4 regions of the Paraburkholderia sp. GAS33 genome follow, and region 3 is predicted to be linked to each of the others. Evidence: predicted binding sites of a transcription regulator. Region 3 holds the regulator's gene; each other region holds the start of a gene.
What was found. The regulator LexA, encoded in region 3, represses DNA repair genes until DNA is damaged. The targets are predictions, from matches to a motif close to ACTGTATNNNNATACAGT.
Positions count from the first base shown of each region.

Region 1: the regulator LexA is predicted to act here: its motif matches at 1,773-1,790, upstream of recA (recombinase RecA).
Region 2: the regulator LexA is predicted to act here: its motif matches at 3,293-3,310, upstream of P3T24_RS36895 (PA0069 family radical SAM protein).
Region 4: the regulator LexA is predicted to act here: its motif matches at 1,972-1,989, upstream of P3T24_RS04565 (VRR-NUC domain-containing protein).

Region 1 covers NZ_JBNDMP010000009.1:270,018-274,819, reverse strand. Annotated here, with positions in the region: gene P3T24_RS26275 (sensor histidine kinase N-terminal domain-containing protein) at 1-875, opposite strand, end outside; gene P3T24_RS26270 (response regulator) at 885-1,640, opposite strand; gene recA (recombinase RecA) at 1,871-2,947, shown strand; gene recX (recombination regulator RecX) at 2,901-3,737, shown strand; gene P3T24_RS26255 (DUF2889 domain-containing protein) at 3,835-4,572, shown strand; gene sucC (ADP-forming succinate--CoA ligase subunit beta) at 4,569-4,802, shown strand, end outside.
Region 2 covers NZ_JBNDMP010000022.1:26,087-30,888, forward strand. Annotated here, with positions in the region: gene trmD (tRNA (guanosine(37)-N1)-methyltransferase TrmD) at 1-53, opposite strand, end outside; gene rimM (ribosome maturation factor RimM) at 79-801, opposite strand; gene rpsP (30S ribosomal protein S16) at 943-1,197, opposite strand; gene P3T24_RS36890 (TM2 domain-containing protein) at 1,597-2,040, shown strand; gene P3T24_RS36895 (PA0069 family radical SAM protein) at 2,111-3,241, opposite strand; gene P3T24_RS36900 (Lrp/AsnC ligand binding domain-containing protein) at 3,354-3,842, opposite strand; gene P3T24_RS36905 (D-amino acid dehydrogenase) at 4,012-4,802, shown strand, end outside.
Region 3 covers NZ_JBNDMP010000004.1:111,416-116,217, forward strand. Annotated here, with positions in the region: gene cysW (sulfate ABC transporter permease subunit CysW) at 1-952, opposite strand, end outside; gene cysT (sulfate ABC transporter permease subunit CysT) at 949-1,857, opposite strand; gene P3T24_RS14170 (sulfate ABC transporter substrate-binding protein) at 1,976-3,016, opposite strand; gene lexA (transcriptional repressor LexA) at 3,347-4,000, shown strand; gene P3T24_RS14180 (hypothetical protein) at 4,031-4,375, shown strand; gene P3T24_RS14185 (DUF2939 domain-containing protein) at 4,558-4,802, shown strand, end outside.
Region 4 covers NZ_JBNDMP010000001.1:987,770-992,571, forward strand. Annotated here, with positions in the region: gene P3T24_RS04550 (aminotransferase class V-fold PLP-dependent enzyme) at 1-469, opposite strand, end outside; gene P3T24_RS04555 (DUF1090 family protein) at 956-1,111, shown strand; gene P3T24_RS04560 (NUDIX domain-containing protein) at 1,298-1,795, shown strand; gene P3T24_RS04565 (VRR-NUC domain-containing protein) at 2,014-3,765, shown strand; gene P3T24_RS04570 (ATP-dependent DNA helicase) at 3,762-4,802, shown strand, end outside.

The DNA of each region.
Region 1 (4,802 bases), on a different contig from region 3:
TTCATCTGATGGGCGGCGTCCGCGATAAAACGCTTTTGCAGCTCCATATTCTGTTCGAGGCGTGTTAGCAGGTCGTTGAACGACGTTACTAGCGGTTCGATCTCCGGCGGAGCGCGGCGCGCTTCGAGCGGCGACAGGTCGTCGGGACGCCGCGCGCGGATATGCGCCTGCAGCGCATGCAACGGAGCGAGCCCGCGCGAGAGTCCGAACCACACTAGCACGATCGCGAGCGGCAGGATCACGAACTGCGGCAGGATCACGCCTTTGATGATGTCGTTGGCGAGCTGACTGCGTTTGTCGAGCGTCTCGCCCACCTGTACGAGCACTGGCAGCGCACCCGGCGTGTGCGGGAACTCAACCGTCGTGTAAGCGACGCGGATGTCGTTGCCATGCAGCACGTCGTCGCGGAATTCAACGAGGCCCGGCGGCGGCCGGTCTTCCTCGTGCGGCAGAGGCATATCACGGTCGCCGCTCACCAGCTCGCCGCGCGTGCCCAGCACCTGATAGAAGACCTTATCGACGTTATCCGCGCTCAAGAAGTCGCGCGTCGCAGCGGGCAGGGACAGCTCCGCCACGCCGTTCACCGGATGAATCTGGCGGGCCAGCACGTACGCATCGGTTTCGAGCGCGCGGTCGAACGGGCCGTTGGCGATCGATTTGGCGACCAGGTAAGTGACCGCAATGCTCATCGGCCACAACAGCAGCAGCGGCGCCAGCATCCAGTCGAGGATCTCGCCGAACAGCGAGCGCGGGCGTGCCCCGGCGGCGGCTTCGGTTTCGTCGGGTGGCGCGAACGGGTTCGCGTAGCGGGCGTCGCGCGCCTCGTCGTCGAGGTCCACCGCTGGCGCCGCGGCGCGCTCTGCGCGTGCGGACATGAGCGCTCTCTATTTGAAGGGGTGGCTCGCGGGCATCTGGACGGATGCGGGCGAGGAGGGCGTATTGGATTCGGGAGTTCCTGTTGTCCCCACTGCCGCGGTGGCCTTCTCCAGGCAGTAGCCAAGACCGCGCACGGTGAGGATGCGCACGCCGCTCGGCTCTATTTTTTTGCGCAGCCGGTGCACGTAGACTTCGATCGCGTTATTGCTGACCTCTTCGCCCCATTCGCACAGATGATCGACCAGTTGCTCCTTCGATACCAGCCGGCCGATCCGCTGCAGCAGCACTTCGAGCAAGCCCAGTTCGCGCGCCGACAGCTCGATGATCTGCTCGTTGATGTAGGCGATACGCCCGACCTGGTCGAACGACAGCGAGCCGTGCCTTACCACCGTCGGGCCGCCGCCCGCGCCGCGGCGCGTCAGTGCGCGCACGCGGGCCTCGAGTTCATTGAGCGCGAACGGCTTGGCCATGTAGTCGTCGGCGCCGAGATCGAGGCCTTTGACGCGTTCGTCGACGCTGTCGGCGGCGGTCAAAATCAGCACCGGCAGGTTCGAATTGCGCGCCCGCAGACGGCGCAGCACTTCGAGTCCGGACATGCGTGGCAGGCCCAGATCGAGTATCAGGAGGTCGAAAGTTTGCATCGACAAGGCGGTATCCGCTTCGACGCCGTTCTTCACGTGATCAACGGCGTATGCCGATTGGCGGAGTGATCGAATCAGACCGTCCGCGAGTATGCTGTCATCTTCGGCAATGAGAATTCGCATGATGCGCCAGCCTGGCCTTGCCGGCACCGTAGAAATCCCGGCGCACAGCGGTCTCCAAAGATTTTGTGGGTAGTTTGGTGCAGTTTGACCACACATAAATGCATCGATGTGCGAATCGTGCTTGCCAAAACTACTGTTTTTTTATACAGTGTCTGCGTTTAGTGTGCTGTCTGTGATGAATGGGCCGCACACCTGCCTCAGACGCAGTTCATCATAGCAAAGGACGATTCATGGAAGAAAGCAAGAAAGGCCCGGCTGGACTGACTGCTGAAAAGAGCAAGGCATTGGCTGCCGCGCTCGCGCAGATCGAAAAGCAGTTCGGCAAAGGGTCGGTCATGCGGCTCGGCGCAGGCGAGGCGGTCGAAGATATCCAGGTGGTCTCAACGGGATCGCTCGGGCTCGACATCGCATTGGGCGTCGGCGGTTTGCCGCGTGGCCGGGTGGTCGAAATCTACGGGCCGGAATCGTCGGGTAAAACCACGCTGACGCTGCAAGTGGTCGCTGAAATGCAGAAGCTCGGCGGCACGGCAGCATTTATCGACGCGGAACACGCGCTGGACATCCAGTACGCGGGCAAGCTCGGCGTGAACGTGAACGATCTGCTAGTCTCGCAACCGGATACGGGCGAACAGGCGCTGGAAATCGCGGACGCGCTGGTGCGCTCGGGTTCGATCGACATGATCGTGATCGACTCGGTCGCGGCACTCGTGCCGAAGGCCGAAATCGAAGGCGAAATGGGCGACTCGCTGCCGGGTCTGCAGGCGCGTCTGATGTCGCAGGCGCTGCGTAAGCTCACCGGCACGATCAAGCGCACGAACTGCCTCGTCATCTTCATTAACCAGATCCGTATGAAGATCGGCGTGATGTTCGGCAATCCGGAAACCACCACGGGCGGTAACGCACTCAAGTTCTATGCTTCCGTGCGTCTGGACATCCGTCGTATCGGCTCGATCAAGAAGAACGACGAAGTGATCGGCAACGAAACGCGCGTGAAGGTCGTCAAGAACAAGGTGGCGCCGCCGTTCCGCGAAGCGATTTTCGACATCCTGTACGGCGAAGGCATTTCGCGTCAGGGTGAAGTGATCGACCTGGGTGTGTCCGCGAAGATCGTCGACAAGGCCGGTGCCTGGTATAGCTACAACGGCGAGCGTATTGGTCAGGGTAAAGACAATGCACGCGAATTCCTGCGCGAAAATCCCGAGATCGCACGCGAAATCGAGAACCGCATCCGTGAATCGCTGGGCGTGAATGCGATGGCGGATGTTGCTGCCGGCGCAGGCGCTGAACTCGCAGGCGAAGAGGAGTGATCGCCGCGTGATACGCAAGGGCCGACCTGTATCCAATGCAGGGCGTGATGCGGACGGCCCGCGCGACGGTGACCCAAGTGACTTGACCGGGTCACTGGGTTCACCCGAATCGTCATTCGATCCGTTCGAGTCTTTCGACGCGCACGATCAAGCTTCTGGCCGCGCATCCTCCGCGCGGCGGGGTTCAGCACTGGCGGGGCCAAGCGGCAACACTGACACCGCCAGTTCGCCCGCAGAAACCACCTACACCCGCTCACGCCGCACACCGGGCGAGGCTCGAGGCGGAGCCCAGGATAAGTCCGGTCCCGATCAAGACCGCGCCGCCAAATCAAAAGGCCCTGGCCGCTCCCTGAAGGGTCGCGCACTCGGCTATCTGTCTCGCCGCGAATACAGCCGTGCCGAACTCTCGCGCAAGTTGATGCCCTTCGTCGAAGAGCCCGATTCTCTCGATACCTTGCTCGATTCACTCGAGAAAGAGGGCTGGCTGTCCGATTCGCGCTTTGCCGAAAGCCTGATCCATCGCCGCGCATCGCGTCTTGGCGCCAACCGGATCGTCGGTGAATTGAAGCGCCATGCGGTTGGCCAGACACTCATCGAGGAAGCCAGCGCACAGTTGCGCGAAACCGAGCTCACACGTGCCCAGACCGTCTGGAGCAAAAAATACGGTCAGCTTCCGGAAACGCCCGCGGAACGCGCGCGGCAAGCGCGTTTCCTCGCCGCACGGGGGTTTTCCGGCGCGACGATCGGCAAGATTCTCAAGGGTCTCGACGACGAGTGGTCAGGCGATTAGCCCTGCCCCCGGATTGGTGCTGTGCACAATCCAACCTGTCTCAAATACCCGGTATGCTAAAATCAGGTGGTTTTCCAATTCGGCCTTTTCCTTCCGCATGTCGCTTTCCCCGCCCGTCTCCCGTCAGTTGCGCCATCGCCGCGCAATTTGTGCGGAAGCTTACGAGCGCGAGGACGGCCTGTGGGACATAGAGGCGTGCCTAACCGACCAAAAGCCACGTGACGTGGCGCTTGCGTCGGGCGTCCGGCCCAACGGTCAGCCGATCCATGAACTCTGGCTCCGCATTACGATCGATCGCAAGCTCAACGTTGTCGACGCGCAAGCGTCGTCCGACTGGGTGCCCTATCCCGGTCTTTGCGAAGCCACCAATCCCGCCTATCGTGCCCTCATCGGGCTCAATCTGTTCCACAATTTCCGTCGCGAAGCCGCCCGTTTGCTCGGTGGCACGGCAGGTTGCACGCATCTCACCGAGTTGTGCGCTTTCCTTCCTACGGCCGCCATTCAGGCGTTCGCCGGCGACGTGTGGAATACCCATGACGGCAAGCCGCCACACGAAGCGGATTCAGGGGACGCTTCACCTCAAGCCTCAGACGAGCACTCAAACGACAAGCCGCCATTCCAGCTGGGTCGCTGCCACGCGCTGCGATTCGATGGTGAGGCGGTGCGACAGTTTTATCCGCGCTGGTATGGTCGTGCGCCGCGTTCAGCGGAACGCGCGGATGCAGCAAGCGAGCAAAGCCAGTCCGCCGGCAACGGCAGCGGCACGTCCCGTTTGAACGACAGCAGCGGAAACGAAGTTCAATCCAACTCTCAGACTGAAGGGAATCACGCATGAAGATTCACGAGTACCAGGGTAAGGAAATCCTGCGGAAATTCGGCGTCGCGGTACCGCGCGGCAAGCCGGTCTTCTCGGTGGATGACGCGGTCAAGGCCGCTGAAGAGCTCGGCGGCCCGGTATGGGTCGTGAAGGCTCAGATCCACGCGGGTGGCCGTGGCAAGGGTGGCGGCGTGAAGGTCGCAAAGTCGCTGGAGCAGGTTCGCGAGTACTCGAACCAGATCCTCGGC
Region 2 (4,802 bases), on a different contig from region 3:
TCGGTCAGCGCACGAAACATCTCGGGAAAGAGCGTGACGACATCGAACTGCATCGCTCTCTCCGGTCAACGAGCTAATTTAATAATCAGCTTCCCAGTCGACAACGATTTGCTTCGCCGCCTGGTCCACCGTTTTGACAAAAACACCGACGAACGGAATCAACCGCTCGCCAGTCACCGGCTTACCGTCTTTACCAGTATCCGGATATTCGATGCGCAACACCGAATGCGCACCGTTGTCGATCATGTCAGCCACCTTGCCGAGAGCAACCCCGGTCAGGTTCACGACATCCAGGCCGAGCAGATCGACCCAGTAGAATTCGTCAGCTTCCAGCGTCGGGAAATCGCTGCGGCAGATATACACGCGAGCGCCACGCAATGCGAGCGCCTCGTCGCGGTCAGTCACGCCGCCCAGGTGGGCAACGACGCTGTCGCTGTGTATCTTTGCCTGCAGCGCCGGTGCCGAATTGCGCTCGTGGCCTTTCATCAGCCACCAGCGCTTCGCGCTCAGCAATGCATCGCCGCCCCGTCCGGCATCCGCATGCGCGGCTACCTTGACCCAGCCCTTGAGGCCGTAAGCGTCGACGATTGCACCCACTTCAACAGCGTCGTCCGGCCAGCTTTCGACCGTTTCGGCACGCATTGCTGCGGCGCCGGAATCGACGTTAGCTGCACCGGGGGCCTTGGCCTTGACGCGTTCCACCGGCTTGCGGACAAACGCGCCGAACGGTGCGTCACCTGCTGCCTGCGCGCGCTGAGCCGGCTTGGCGCGACCTGAACTTCCCGAATCACGCTCAGACATGACGCCACCTCAGACCACACCTCAAGTCGAAGTTCGTTACCACCTTCGACGTCTGCTTCAGCAAAACGCGCAGTAAAACTCGCGCATCGGACACCTCGCGCAAGCTGCGCGAGCCGCCGGCGATGCACATGCTAGCTACCATTAAGCAGCCGGCTGCGCCTTTTGCGCTTCTTTCACGAGACGCTCGACCGTCGGCGACAGTTGCGCGCCAACGCCTTGCCAGTACGTCAGGCGGTCTTGAGCGATACGCAGCGACTCACCCTTCGTAGCGATCGGGTTGTAGAAGCCAACGCGTTCGATGAAGCGGCCGTCACGACGGTTACGCGAATCGGTTGCGACGATGTTGTAGAACGGGCGCTTCTTGGAGCCGCCACGAGCCAAGCGGATGATGACCATACTAGAATCCTTGAAAACCGGGGTTCGGAACCACTGAAACAGGCGATTATAGCGGGAAACTGAAGCCATAACAAACACTTACGGGGAAAACTAGCATTCATCGTTGCGCTGGGGCTGTCGTCCGGCCGGCCGGCCCTCTTCAAATCGCCCGATCACCTGACGGAAAGCCCGCAAACCTCGCCTCGCTACCGTACCGCCCGCCGCCCTTTCCGCCCGGTTCCCGCCTGTCGCACGGGCCCGACTTACCGCGTCACCTACGAGGCAACCTGGGCGTCAGCGAATTCCATCAATCAGCTTGCGACGTGGCCTGCGCCACGCCGCGGGGCGTAGAATGCGCCTCGGTCCGCGCACCGTTGCGCACCAGTCCTCACGACCGCCCGTCACTGAACTCTTGCCCCCATGTCCACACGCGTTTCGAATTCACCGCGCTTCAGGTCCAAGACGATTACCGCGGCACTCGCCTTCTTCTTCGGCAGCCTCGGCGCGCACCGTTTCTACTTATATGGAAAGCGCGACCTGTATGGCTGGATTCACCTGATCTGTACGCTGTTCGGCATTCCGGGTGTTCTGCTGCTGATCCTCACCCAGCGGACCTCGGCGCTCGGTTGGGTGCTGGCGGTCCCGGGCGCAATCTCACTATTTTCCGCATTCCTTGCAGCGATTGTCTACGGACTGCGTCCCGACGAAAAGTGGGATGCGCAATTCAACCCGCAGAGCGCGCAAAGCAGCCGTTCCGGCTGGCCGGTGATCTTCGTCGTGATTTTCTCGCTGTTCATTGGCGCCATGCTGATGATGGCGAGCCTTGCCGTTGCATTCGATACCTATTTCGAATCGTCGATGTAGGCGATTCGAGGGGCGTCGGCCGAACAGATCGATCAAACGGGCTGGCGGCGCCAACGCTCGTACGCCCCAGCTAAAAGAGATCCATTTGTCCGTCGTCGCGCGCCGGGATCGGCGCCGGCGGCTGCGCGCGGACAAACTGCGACATATCCAGAATGCCTCGCCGACGCTCGTTCAGACCGAGCCGACGCGCGGCTTTATGGAAGCGCTGATTCATCAGATCGGCCCACAAACCCTCACCTTTCATTCGTGTGGCAAAGGAGGCGTCGTAGTCCTTGCCACCGCGCATGTCGCGCACGCGGTTCATGACCCGCTCGGCCCGATCCGGGAAATGCGCTGCGAGCCAGTCTTTGAATAGCGGCGCGACTTCCCACGGCAGACGCAGCACGATATAGCTCGCATTGGTCGCCCCCGCTTCCGCACACGCCTCCATGACCCGCTCCATGTCAGGCTCGGTGACGAACGGAATTACTGGCGCAATACTGACGCCCACCGGAATTCCGGCCTCGCTCAGCGTGCGGATTGTGCGCAGCCGTCGTGCCGGCGTTGCTGCTCGTGGTTCGAGCGTGCGGGCAATCTCGGCATCCAGCGTGGTGATGGTGATGGCCGCCATGAACTGGCCGCGCTCCGCCATAGGTACAAGCAGATCCAGATCGCGCTCGATCAATGACGACTTGGTAATAGCCGCAAACGGATGACCGCGCGCGTGCAACACCTCGATTACCCGTCGCGTGAGACCCAACTCGCGTTCGACCGGCTGCCAGGCATCCGTATTGACGCCGAGTGCGATCGGCTCCGGCACGTACGACTTCTTCGAAAGCTCCCGTTCGAGCAGTTCCGGCGCGTTGACCTTGGCGTAAATGCGGCTCTCGAAATCGAGTCCCGGCGATAGCCCCAGATAACTATGGGTGGGCCGCGCGAAGCAATAGATGCAGCCGTGTTCGCAACCGCGATAAGGATTGAGCGAGACGTTAAACGGGATGTCGGGCGACGCGTTGCGGGTCAGGATGGTTTTGGCACGCTCTTCAAAGATCTGCGTGCGCAACTTGGGTGAACTACCTTCCTCTTCCTCATTTGGCGCCCAGCCGTCATCCACCGCTTCGCGCTGGTCAAGCTCATAGCGGCCTTGCAGGTTCGTCACGGCACCGCGCCCTTTGTGGGGCGTAGGCGGGGCGATCGGATATTCGGGGACGGAATCAGTCACGGCGAGGTCAGGCCAAAACAGGAAACGGGAACGAAAAAACGGCTCACTGTTACTGTATAAATATACAGTGTTTGAGCCGTTTGTCGAGTCCCGTCTTTACCTTACCGACAGCCTATTCGCCCACCGCGATCGTCAAGGTTTCCTTGATTTCTTCCATCACCACATAGCTCTTCGACTGCACCGCCCCGGGCAGCTGCAGCAGGATATCGCCGAGCAGCTTGCGGTAGTCGGCCATCTCGCCAATGCGGGCCTTGATGAGGTAGTCGAAGTCGCCCGACACCAGATGACACTCGAGCACCTCGGGAATCTTCTGCACCTCGCGGCGAAACTGGTCGAACATGTTGCCGCTCTTGTGGTCGAGCGTAATCTCGACAAACACCAGCAGCGCAGCGCCCAGCTCAGCCGGATTGACACGCGCATGGTAGCCGGTGATCACGCCGTCGCGCTCCATCCGCTTGACCCGTTCGATGCATGGCGTAACCGACAGCCCAACCTGCTCGGCGAGGTCTTTCATCGCCATCCGGCCGTCCTGCTGAAGCAGCCTGAGAATCCTGTGATCGAGCTTGTCGAGCGCACGGATCGGTTGACGATGTGTTCGCATGGCCTTTTTACTGAAAATCTTAAAAATACAATAACAAAAACTACCTGACACTCAATACTATAGCGGATAACACTGGGCTGAAAGCGTATCACCTCGTTAATCGAATTATCTACAAACGAGCTGATTTCTCCAAGGACGCGCGAGCCCCAAAGAACCTTCTGGAGCAGCTATGCGAGTCGTCGTTTTGGGCAGTGGCGTCGTCGGGGTGACGAGCGCTTATTATCTTGCACGCGCCGGTCATGAAGTCACGGTGATCGACCGCGAAGCCGGTCCGGCACTCGAAACGAGCTTTGCCAACGCCGGTCAGATCTCGCCAGGCTACGCGTCGCCATGGGCCGCGCCGGGCGTGCCGATGAAGGCTGTCAAGTGGATGTTCCAGAAGCACGCGCCGCTTGCCATCCGCCTCGACGGCACGCAATTCCAGTTGCAATGGATGTGGCAGATGCTGCAGAACTGCACGTCGTCGCGCTATGCGGTCAACAAGGGCCGTATGGTGCGCCTTGCCGAATACAGCCGCGACTGCCTGCAGGCCCTGCGCGCCGACACCGGCATCCAGTACGAAGGCCGTACCGGCGGCACGCTGCAGGTGTTCCGCACGCAGCAGCAATTCGACGGCGCCGCGAAAGACATCGCCGTGCTGAAAGACGCCAATGTGCCGTTCGAACTGCTGTCGCCGGACGAACTCGCGCGTGCCGAGCCAGCACTCGCTGCAACTGCCCACAAGCTGACGGGCGGCCTGCGTCTGCCGGGCGACGAAACCGGCGATTGCCAGATGTTCACCACGCGCCTCGCGGCGCTGGCTGAAGAACTGGGCGTGACATTCCGCTACAACACGCCGATCGACGCGCTCGCCATGGCGGGCGGCCGGATCGCCGGCGTGCAATGCGGTAGCGAACTGGTACGCGCCGACGCGTTCGTAGTGGCGCTCGGTTCGTATTCGACGAAGTTCCTCGCGGACAT
Region 3 (4,802 bases):
GCTTCGGCGCAAGTGCCGCGGACGACTGCGAAACGGTTGGACCGGCGTGCGCGGGAACATCGCGCGAGTCCGCCAGTTCTGCCGACAGATGCCGCTCGGCGAGCAGCTTGAGACCCAGCGTGACGAGCGCCAGTAGGGCCAGTAACGAGGCCACGGCAAACGCCGCCGAGAAGTTGTATTCGTTGTAAAGAATTTCGACGTGCAGAGGAATCGTGTCGGTCTGCCCACGAATATGGCCCGACACCACCGAGACGGCGCCGAACTCGCCCATCGCCCGCGCGTTACACAGAATCACGCCGTACAGCAGACCCCATTTGACGTTCGGCAAGGTGACGCGCCGAAAAGTCTGCCAGCCGGATGCGCCCAGCACGTGGGCCGCTTCCTCTTCGTCGTTGCCTTGCGCCTGCATCAACGGAATCAGCTCGCGCGCGACAAACGGAAAGGTGACGAAGATCGTCGCGAGCACAATGCCTGGCACCGCGAAGATAATCTGCACGTCGTGATCCTGCAGCCACGGGCCGAACCAGCCCTGCGCGCCGAACAGCAAAACGTAGACGAGCCCTGAGACAACCGGTGAAACGGAAAATGGCAGGTCGATCAGCGTCGTCAGCAACGCCTTGCCCTTGAATTCGAACTTCGCGATACACCACGACGCCGCCAATCCGAACACCAGATTCAACGGGACCGCGATCGCGGCGGTCAACAATGTCAGCTTGATTGCAGAGATCGCGTCGGGGTCGGCGAGCGCTGCGAAGTAAAAGCCAACGCCCTTGCTCAATGCCTGATAAAAGACCGCGACGAGCGGGACCACCAGAAATAGCGTGAGAAACAGCAACGCGATGCCCGTCAGAAGCCAGCGCACGAGACGCGGCTCGCTCACCGGATCGTTACGGCGCAAAGCGTTCAGGCCAGTACTCGACGCCGGCTGCAACGCAGCAGAATCGTGACTCATCGGACACCTCCTGTCACGCCTGCCGCACCGATAGCAGCGCCCGGGACAGGCAGCGCCGGCGCCGCTGAACCACGACGTGTACGACGCTGCAGATACCACTGCAGCGTATTGATCAGCAGCAGCATCAGGAACGACACGACCAGCATCACGACCGCAAGAGCCGTTGCCCCAGCGTAGTCGTATTGTTCGAGCTTGGTGATGATCAGCAGCGATGTGATTTCCGACTTCATCGGCACATTACCGGCAATGAAAATCACCGAGCCGTATTCGCCGAGCGCCCGCGCAAAGGCCAGCGCGAAGCCGGTCAACAACGCCGGCATCACCGCAGGCAGCACGACGCGGCGAAACGTCAGCCAGCGCGACGCGCCGAGGCACGCGGCGGCTTCTTCCTGCTCACGCTCGAATTCTTCGAGCACCGGTTGCACGGTGCGCACCACGAACGGCAGACCGATGAAAGTCAATGCGACCAGCACGCCCAAAGGCGTAAAGGCGACCTTGATCCCGAGCGGTTCGAGAAACTGGCCTATCCAGCCATTACCGGAGTAAACCGCCGCGAGCGAAATCCCGGCCACCGAGGTCGGCAGCGCAAACGGCAGATCGACGACGGCGTCAACCAGACGCTTGAACGGAAATGAATAGCGCACCAGCACCCACGCCACCAGAAAACCAAATACCGCATTGACGAGCGCGCCGCCGAGCGCCGCAAAAAAGGTCAACCGGTACGACGCCAGCACGCGCGGCGAAGCGACCGCGTGCACGAACTGCGTCCAGTCCAGCGAGGCGGTCTTGAGAAAGGTCGCCGCAAGCGGAATCAGCACCACGAGGCTCAGATACGCCACTGTGATGCCGAGCGTCAGGCCGAAGCCCGGTAAGGCGCTTGGCTTGCGGAAGGTCAACGTTGTCATGCTCGATGCTCTTTCAGGGTGAAAACCGGGTCGCGCGGCTGGACCAGGCTGAATGGCCAAACGGCGCGCCCCTTGAGGCGCGCCGGACGACAGCCTGACTGCCTTACCTCGTTACGCCTCACTGCGGCGAGTAGATCGAATCGAACACGCCACCGTCTGCGAAGTGCGTTTTCTGCGCATTCGTCCAGCCGCCGAACGTGTCATCCACGGTGTACAGCTTCAGCTTCGGAAACTTCGCGGTCAGCGCGGCCGGCACCTTGTCCGAACGCGGACGGTAGAAGTTCTCCGCGGCAATCTCCTGCCCCTGCTCGCCGTAAAGGAAGTTCAGATACGCCTCAGCCAGCTTGCGCGTGCCGTGCTTGTCCACCACCTTGTCGACTACCGAGACAGGCGGCTCAGCCAGAATGCTCACCGACGGCACCACGATCTCGAACTTGTCCGGACCAAACTCCTTGAGCGACAGAAACGCTTCGTTTTCCCAGGCAATCAGCACATCGCCGATACCGCGCTGCACGAAGCTCGTCGTCGCTCCACGTGCGCCCGAATCGAGCACGCCCGCGTTCTTGTACAGCTTCGTAACGAATTCCTTAGCCTTCTGATCATTGCCGCCCGGTTGATGCTCGGCATACGCCCACGCCGCCAGATAGTTCCAGCGTGCGCCGCCCGAGGTTTTCGGGTTCGGCGTGACGATCGACACGCCCGGCTTCACCAGGTCGTCCCAATCCTTGATGTGTTTGGGGTTGCCCTTGCGCACCAGAAATACGATCGTCGAGGTGTACGGCGCGGCGTTGTCCGGCAGACGCTTCTGCCAGTTCTTGTCGACGATGCCCTTGCTGGCAAGCGCATCGATGTCATAAGCGAGCGCGAGCGTCACGACGTCCGCCTGCAGCCCGTCAAGAACCGAGCGCGCCTGCGCGCCTGAGCCGCCATGCGACTGCTTGAAGGTGATGGTGTCGCCCGTCTGCGCTTTCCACTGTTTGCCGAACGCCTCGTTGATCTGCTGGTACAACTCGCGCGTGGGGTCGTACGACACATTCAGCAGCGTCGTGTCCGCCGCCTGTGTCTGTCCGGCCAGCCCAAGTGCCGCTGCGGCGCCAAGCGCCAGCACCGTGATGAGCTTCCTGGTCCTGCGTGCGAGCCCCGTGCCCTGATCGATCATCCAGCTTCTCCGCGTGGTGGTGAGGCGAGGCAACGTGCCCCTTCCTGTCTGTTGTGTTTGGTGTTTGAGGTCTTGCGCGCGTCTTGCCTGCGTCGACTCGAGGCCCAGTCTATCGAAGGGCTTTCATCATTAAAAATAATGTTTCTTCATTTTTTAATACTCAAAAGTGGTAATGACAGCCGGACGCGGCGTTGCGGCACGAAATCCGGTGTTAGGACGCCGTCTGACGGCGTTCCACTGACACCCAGGGTCGAGAACTTAAAGTAAAGCTTGAATTGCGCCGGATACTGTATAAAAATACAGTCACCTGTCTATCCATACAGTGACCCCATGACCAAACTCACCGCACGACAGCAAGAAGTTTTCGATCTGATCCGCCGGGCCATCGAACGCACCGGTTTTCCGCCCACCCGCGCGGAGATCGCCGCCGAGCTGGGCTTCAGCTCGGCTAACTCGGCGGAAGAGCACTTGCGGGCGCTTGCTCGCAAGGGGGTCATCGAGCTCGCCGCGGGCGCTTCGCGCGGCATCCGGCTACTGCTGGCCAGTCAGGACGACGGGCCGCATCAGTTCACGCTGCCGCACGCCAGCATCATGCAGTTGTCGCTGCCGCTGGTCGGCCGGGTGGCCGCGGGTAGCCCGATCCTTGCGCAGGAACACGTCTCGCAGCATTACGCCTGCGACCCGGCGCTCTTTTCCAGCAAGCCGGACTACCTGCTGAAGGTGCGCGGGTTGTCCATGCGGGACGCCGGCATTTTCGACGGCGACCTGCTCGCGGTACAGAAGAAAAGCGAAGCCAAAGACGGCCAGATCATCGTCGCGCGGTTGGGCGACGACGTGACGGTCAAGCGTCTCAAGCGCCGGCCGAATGGCATCGAGCTGATCGCCGAGAACCCCGATTACGAAAATATCTTTGTTCAGGCCGGCAGTGCGGAATTCGCACTGGAAGGCATCGCAGTGGGGCTGATCCGCCCCACTGAGTTCTGAACCTTGCCTGAACAACGACTGGAGAGAATCATGGAACGCCTTGCCCGCCTGCTGCCCTTCCGCCAGTTCGGTCGCCTGCGCCATTTGCGCAATCTCGTACCGTGCGCGCCGATCGAGGCGTCCAGTGTTACTGCTTCGCTGTTCGACGACCCGCAGCCGCATGCTTCGACCTTGCCGTCGGCGCTGCCGGCCTTCGCACGGGTGTCGCTAAATTCAGGGCTCAATACGGCGGAGCCAGCCCGGCGCGCGCCGGTGCGGGTGTACCACGGGCCGTCGCGTCTGATCATGGTCGGCACGGTGGACGCCGTGTGCCGCATGATCGACCGCTGCATCGCCGAAGAAACGGCCGGCGTGCAGAACGCGATGTTCGAGTAAGCATCCGGAAGAAAGCCCAGAGGTGGGTGAACCGGCCGTCAGGCAGTTCGCACGCCCGGTAAAGATCATTACGTGAGGTTGCGCGCGGTTGGCTCAGGGATAATCGTGCATCGGTCGTATGGGGATCGTTTTCCCGCGGATGCGGTCCACGTTAGATCACACCTCACGGAGAAGCTCGCCCGATGGCTGTTTCAACACCTGCAAAACGCGGCGTCGCGCGGCCGCTGATCGTCACAGTGCTTGTCATTGTGGTCGTGGCTGTACTCGGGTACGGCTATGCGTCGCCGTATCTCGCACTCGATCGTCTGAAACGCGCCGCCGATGAACGTGACGCGCAAACCGTCAGCGAATATGTCGACTATCCCGCGTTGCGCGAAAGCCTGAAGGATCAGATTGCTGGTCTGCTGACGAGAAAGATCCAGGCGCG
Region 4 (4,802 bases), on a different contig from region 3:
CACGCAAATAGGCATCAGGCAACATCATCCCGGATGCAGTTTCGACGTGCGGTGCAAAGACCAGATCCGGCTTGTGTTCCTTGATCGCAGCGACCACTTCTTCGATCGGAGGCGGTGCGTAGGCGGCCTGCCTTCCTTGCTCGACCGGACGCGCCTTCAACACCGTCGATTCAGACGGAATGTCGCCCATGTCGAAAATCTGCGACCAGCGGAAACTGAACCAGCCATTGCGGATGACCAGACACTTCCTGTTCGTCGCGAACTGCCGGGCGACGGCCTCCATGCCGAAAGTCCCGCTGCCCGGGACGACAACAGCCGACTTCGCGTTGTAGACTTTTTTCAGGGCGCCGGAAATATCGCGTACGACTCCTTGAAAGAGCTGCGACATGTGATTGATTGATCGGTCGGTGTAAACGACCGAATATTCGAGGAGTCCCTCGCGGTCGACATGGGGAAGTAATCCTGGCACGTTCGCCTCCGGTTATAGACGAATAAAAGAATCGAAAACAAATTCTAACGAAAGCCACCTGCAACGGCATCGGACGATAGCGCCCGTTATCCATCCGGCAAGTTTCGACATGGACCAGCCGTCGAGCCACACCAGTTGGCAATGCTGCAGTGGCAACAATCGGCACTATTGTGAACCTTCGCCGGAGCGTGGTCGAAAAATGAAACTCCCAACTTTCTTGTGGGAGTTTGCCATGAAGAGAGAACAATCCCGTGATGCGTGGAACAACCTCCTGCAAAGCCGTCACCCGATGACTGCAGCGCATGCGCGACCCACCCGATAATCGTCGAGTGGAGTTCGGCCGGAGCCGACGTTCGAGTACCACCGTTGGTCAGGCAGCTTCTGGTTGCTTTCCTGTGATCCGCGACTCAGCGAACGCGAATCTCCAAATCCCCTCCGCATTTCAAAGTAATATTGCCGCATCGAACCAATGATGAGCAGCGCAAGGTGACGCAGGCCCAAAAGAAGTTTTCCGAGCGAGAGTACGACCTGAAAAAAGCGCAGGCCGACGGCAAGAGTGCAAGGAAAATTGCCGAGCGGCAGCGCAAGGTCGATGAGGTGCATGCGGAACTCGAGAGATTGCAGACGAAAGCGGCGCAATAATCACCTTTGCCGTGACGGCTTTGGTGCAACGCTTCGGGAAGCGTGCCCCGCAGGTCTTAACCATTCGATACCTGGGCGAGCCGTACAGTTTTCTCACGCAGCGGCACACCAGACACCAAACGACCAACCCACGCGAACGCGACGAACCGGAAGATCCTCTGACCATGAAAGGAAAGGAGAGACCTCATGCAGAGCCATGAGCGAGCGCGTCTGGCCATGCTTGTCGACTCTGTCTGGCGCATGGCGCTTCGCCTCGGATTCCGGCTCGCTCGCGCCTGGTGGCACCTTCGACGGCCTCGCCACGAGGGCGCGCTAGTCGCAATCTATGTCGGGCAGGCGCTGTTGCTGGTGCACTCATCGTACCGCGACGAGTGGAATTTTCCCGGCGGTAGTCTCGAGCCTGGCGAGGCGCCCGAAGCAGCGGCGCACCGCGAAATGGAAGAGGAGCTCGGTCTCCCGCCGCACCCATTACGCCCCGCGGGCAGCGTGTACGGCATTTGGGACGGGCGAAGAGACCGGGTGCATTTCTTTGAACTGCACCTCGATCGCTTGCCCGAGCTGCGGCTTGATAATCGTGAGATTGTCGCCACGCATCTCGCATCGCCTGAGGAGTTGCAGAGCATGGCGCTGACAGGGGCAGTCACCGCATATCTCAGCAGTCGATCGCCGGTCGATAGCGCCTGAAGCGATATCAGGCCGCAGGTCGACTGCAAGCGGTTGCCTCAGTTTCTCCCGGTGACAAAGCCGTGTCGCCCGATTGTCTCCCGATTCGTTTATTCGTTCATCCGCCGCGGAAGCCAGTCAGGAGACGTGGGCCGTCAATCATCGAGACCGCGGCCACGCGCGGTTTGCTATCATATACTGTACAAACATACAGTCCATTGATCGTCCCGTGGTGACCGATGTTTCCTGACGCGCCCTCCGTCGCTACTATCGATGTTCCTTCCGCTGCCCCTGTCGGCCAGGCAGGGGAGAGCTCGCCGCCGCCCTGGGCGCTTTACTACCTGCTGAATTTCGAACGTGCGCTCGCATGGCTCGCCGAGCGCTACGCCGACGTGCTCGGTCCCGACGAGCGCAGCTTTCTCACGGAGTTCAGCCGCTTGCCACAGGCATCGCGGGCGCTGCTCGTGCGCATGCTGATGCGCAAAGGAACGCTTTTCAAAGCCAGCCGCCTGATCTACGACGAAATCGGCTGCCCACTGCTCGCAGCCACGCCATTGATTGCGCTCGGCTGGATCGACGCCACGCCTCATCTAAGCCTCGACGAGCTATTCGCGCTGGCGACCCGCCCGGAACTGCAGCAGATTTTTACCGACGTCCCCGCACGCAAAGGGCTCCGCAAGTCAGATCTGCTCGATGCCTTGCGTGCGACCTGTCAGGACGCCAAACCCTACGACGTCTGGAATCCACAAACCTCCGACCGTGTGTTTCATGTCACCGTCGCGCCGCTGTGCGAACGTCTGAGGCTGATGTTCTTCGGCAATCTGCAGCAGGACTGGTCGGAGTTCGTGCTCGCGGATCTCGGCGTGTTCCAGTACGAGACGGTGGCGTTTTCTCCGTCGTCACGGGCGTTTCAACAGCGCGCGGATGTGGATGGTTATCTCGCCTTGCACGCCTGTCGTGAAGCGCTCGAGACGCTGACCGCGGATGAGCCCGTTGACCCGCTGCTCGACGAAATCGCTGCTATCGAGATCGGCAACCCGTGGCTCGAAGCGCGTCGTGCCAAGCTGCTCTTTCGCGTCGGACAGCATTGCGAACGACAGCAGCGGTGGGACGCGGCGCTGAGCGTCTATATACGCTGCACCTGGCCGGGGGCACGTCATCGGCGCATGCGGGTGCTCGAGCGCTGTGGCCGTTTCGAGGCGGCGTTCGCCCTGGCGCAGGAAGCGGCCGAAGGGCCGGAAAGCGAAGAGGAACGTCAGCGTCTCGCTCGCATGTTGCCGCGACTGCAACGCCGTCTGGGTCTGCAGGCGGCGAGGGGCACGGGGGCTCGTTCCATCGAGCGCAGTACGCTGGTTTTGCCTCGGCCCGCTGCGCCTCTCGCGGTGGAATACGTCGCGCGCGATCATCTGGGGTGTCCGCACGCGCCGGTTCACTATGTCGAGAATGCGCTGATCAATTCGCTGTTCGGTTTGCTGTGCTGGGAACCTGTGTTCGCGGCGATTCCCGGTGCGTTTTTCCATCCTTTCCAGCGCGGCCCAGCTGATCTGCATGCGCCCGATTTCCACGCGCGCCGCGCCGCGCAGTTCGAAGTTTGCCTCGCGCAACTCGACAGTGGCGCGTATCGCGAGACGATACTGCGGCATCTCGAGAGCAAGGCAGGGTTGCAGTCTCCGTTCGTGTTCTGGAGTGTTTTGACGCCCGAGCTCGTCACCCAGGCACTCGATTGTCTGCCGGCCGCGCACCTGAAACTCTGGTTCGAACGGCTCCTGCGCGACATTCGCAGCAACCGTTCCGGCCTGCCGGATCTCGTGCGCTTCTGGCCTGCCGAGCGGCGCTATGAGCTGATCGAAGTGAAGGGGCCCGGCGATCGTCTGCAGGACAACCAGATCCGCTGGCTCGAATACTGTGTGCAGCACGGCATGCCCGTGCGTGTGCTCGACGTACGCTGGGCCGACGACGAACTTGCCATCGACGCCGGGGTGGACGCATGACCTACGTCGTGGCCGTGCGGGCGTTGTGTGAGTTCACGGCGAAACGCGGCGATCTCGATCTGCGTTTTACGCCCGCGCCCACGGCGGCGGAAGGCATCGCGGGACATGCCACCGTAGCGGGGCGGCGGGCTTACGACTACGAGGCGGAGATTACGCTGACCGGTGTACATCGCAGCCTCACCGTGCGCGGCCGGGCGGACGGGTATGACCCCGTGCTCAATCGGATCGAAGAGGTCAAGACCTATCGTGGCGACCTCGCGGCGATGCGGGACAATCACCGCGCATTGCATTGGGCTCAGGCACTGGTTTATGGTCATCTGCTGTGTCACTCGCGCGGTCTGACCGAGGTGCATGTGGCGCTGGTCTACTTCGACATTGCGAGCCAGAAGGAGACCGTGCTGTCCCTGTTGCACACGGCGGCCTCTCTGGAAGCATTTTTTGTCGAGCAGTGCGAGCGGTTTATCGGCTGGGCCACTCAAGAGGAGGCGCACCGTAACGCACGCAATGCGGCATTAGGCACGTTGGCGTTTCCGCATGCTGAGTTTCGCAGCGGACAGCGCGAACTGGCGGTATCGGTTTACCGCGCTGCACGCGACGGACAGACTTTGATGGCGCAGGCGCCTACCGGCATCGGCAAGACGCTCGCGACCATTTTTCCGCTGCTCAAGGCCTGCGCGGCCGATCAGGTGGAACGGATCTTTTTTCTGACCGCCAAGACGCCGGGGCGAGCGCTTGCGCTGGATGCCGTCGACGTGTTGCATGCCGGCGCAGAGGCCAATGGCAACGTGAACGCGTTGCCATTGCGCACACTCGAACTGGTGGCGCGCGACAAAGCCTGCGAGCATCCAGACAAGGCTTGCCATGGCGACTCCTGTCCGCTCGCGCGAGGTTTCTATGACCGCCTCGACGAGGCGCGCAGAACGGCACTTGCTCATCGCCGTCTCGACCGCGCGACTGTGCGATCAGCGGCGCTCGCGCACGACGTCTGTCCGTACTATCTCGCGCAGGAACTGGTGCGCTGGAGCGACATCGTAGTA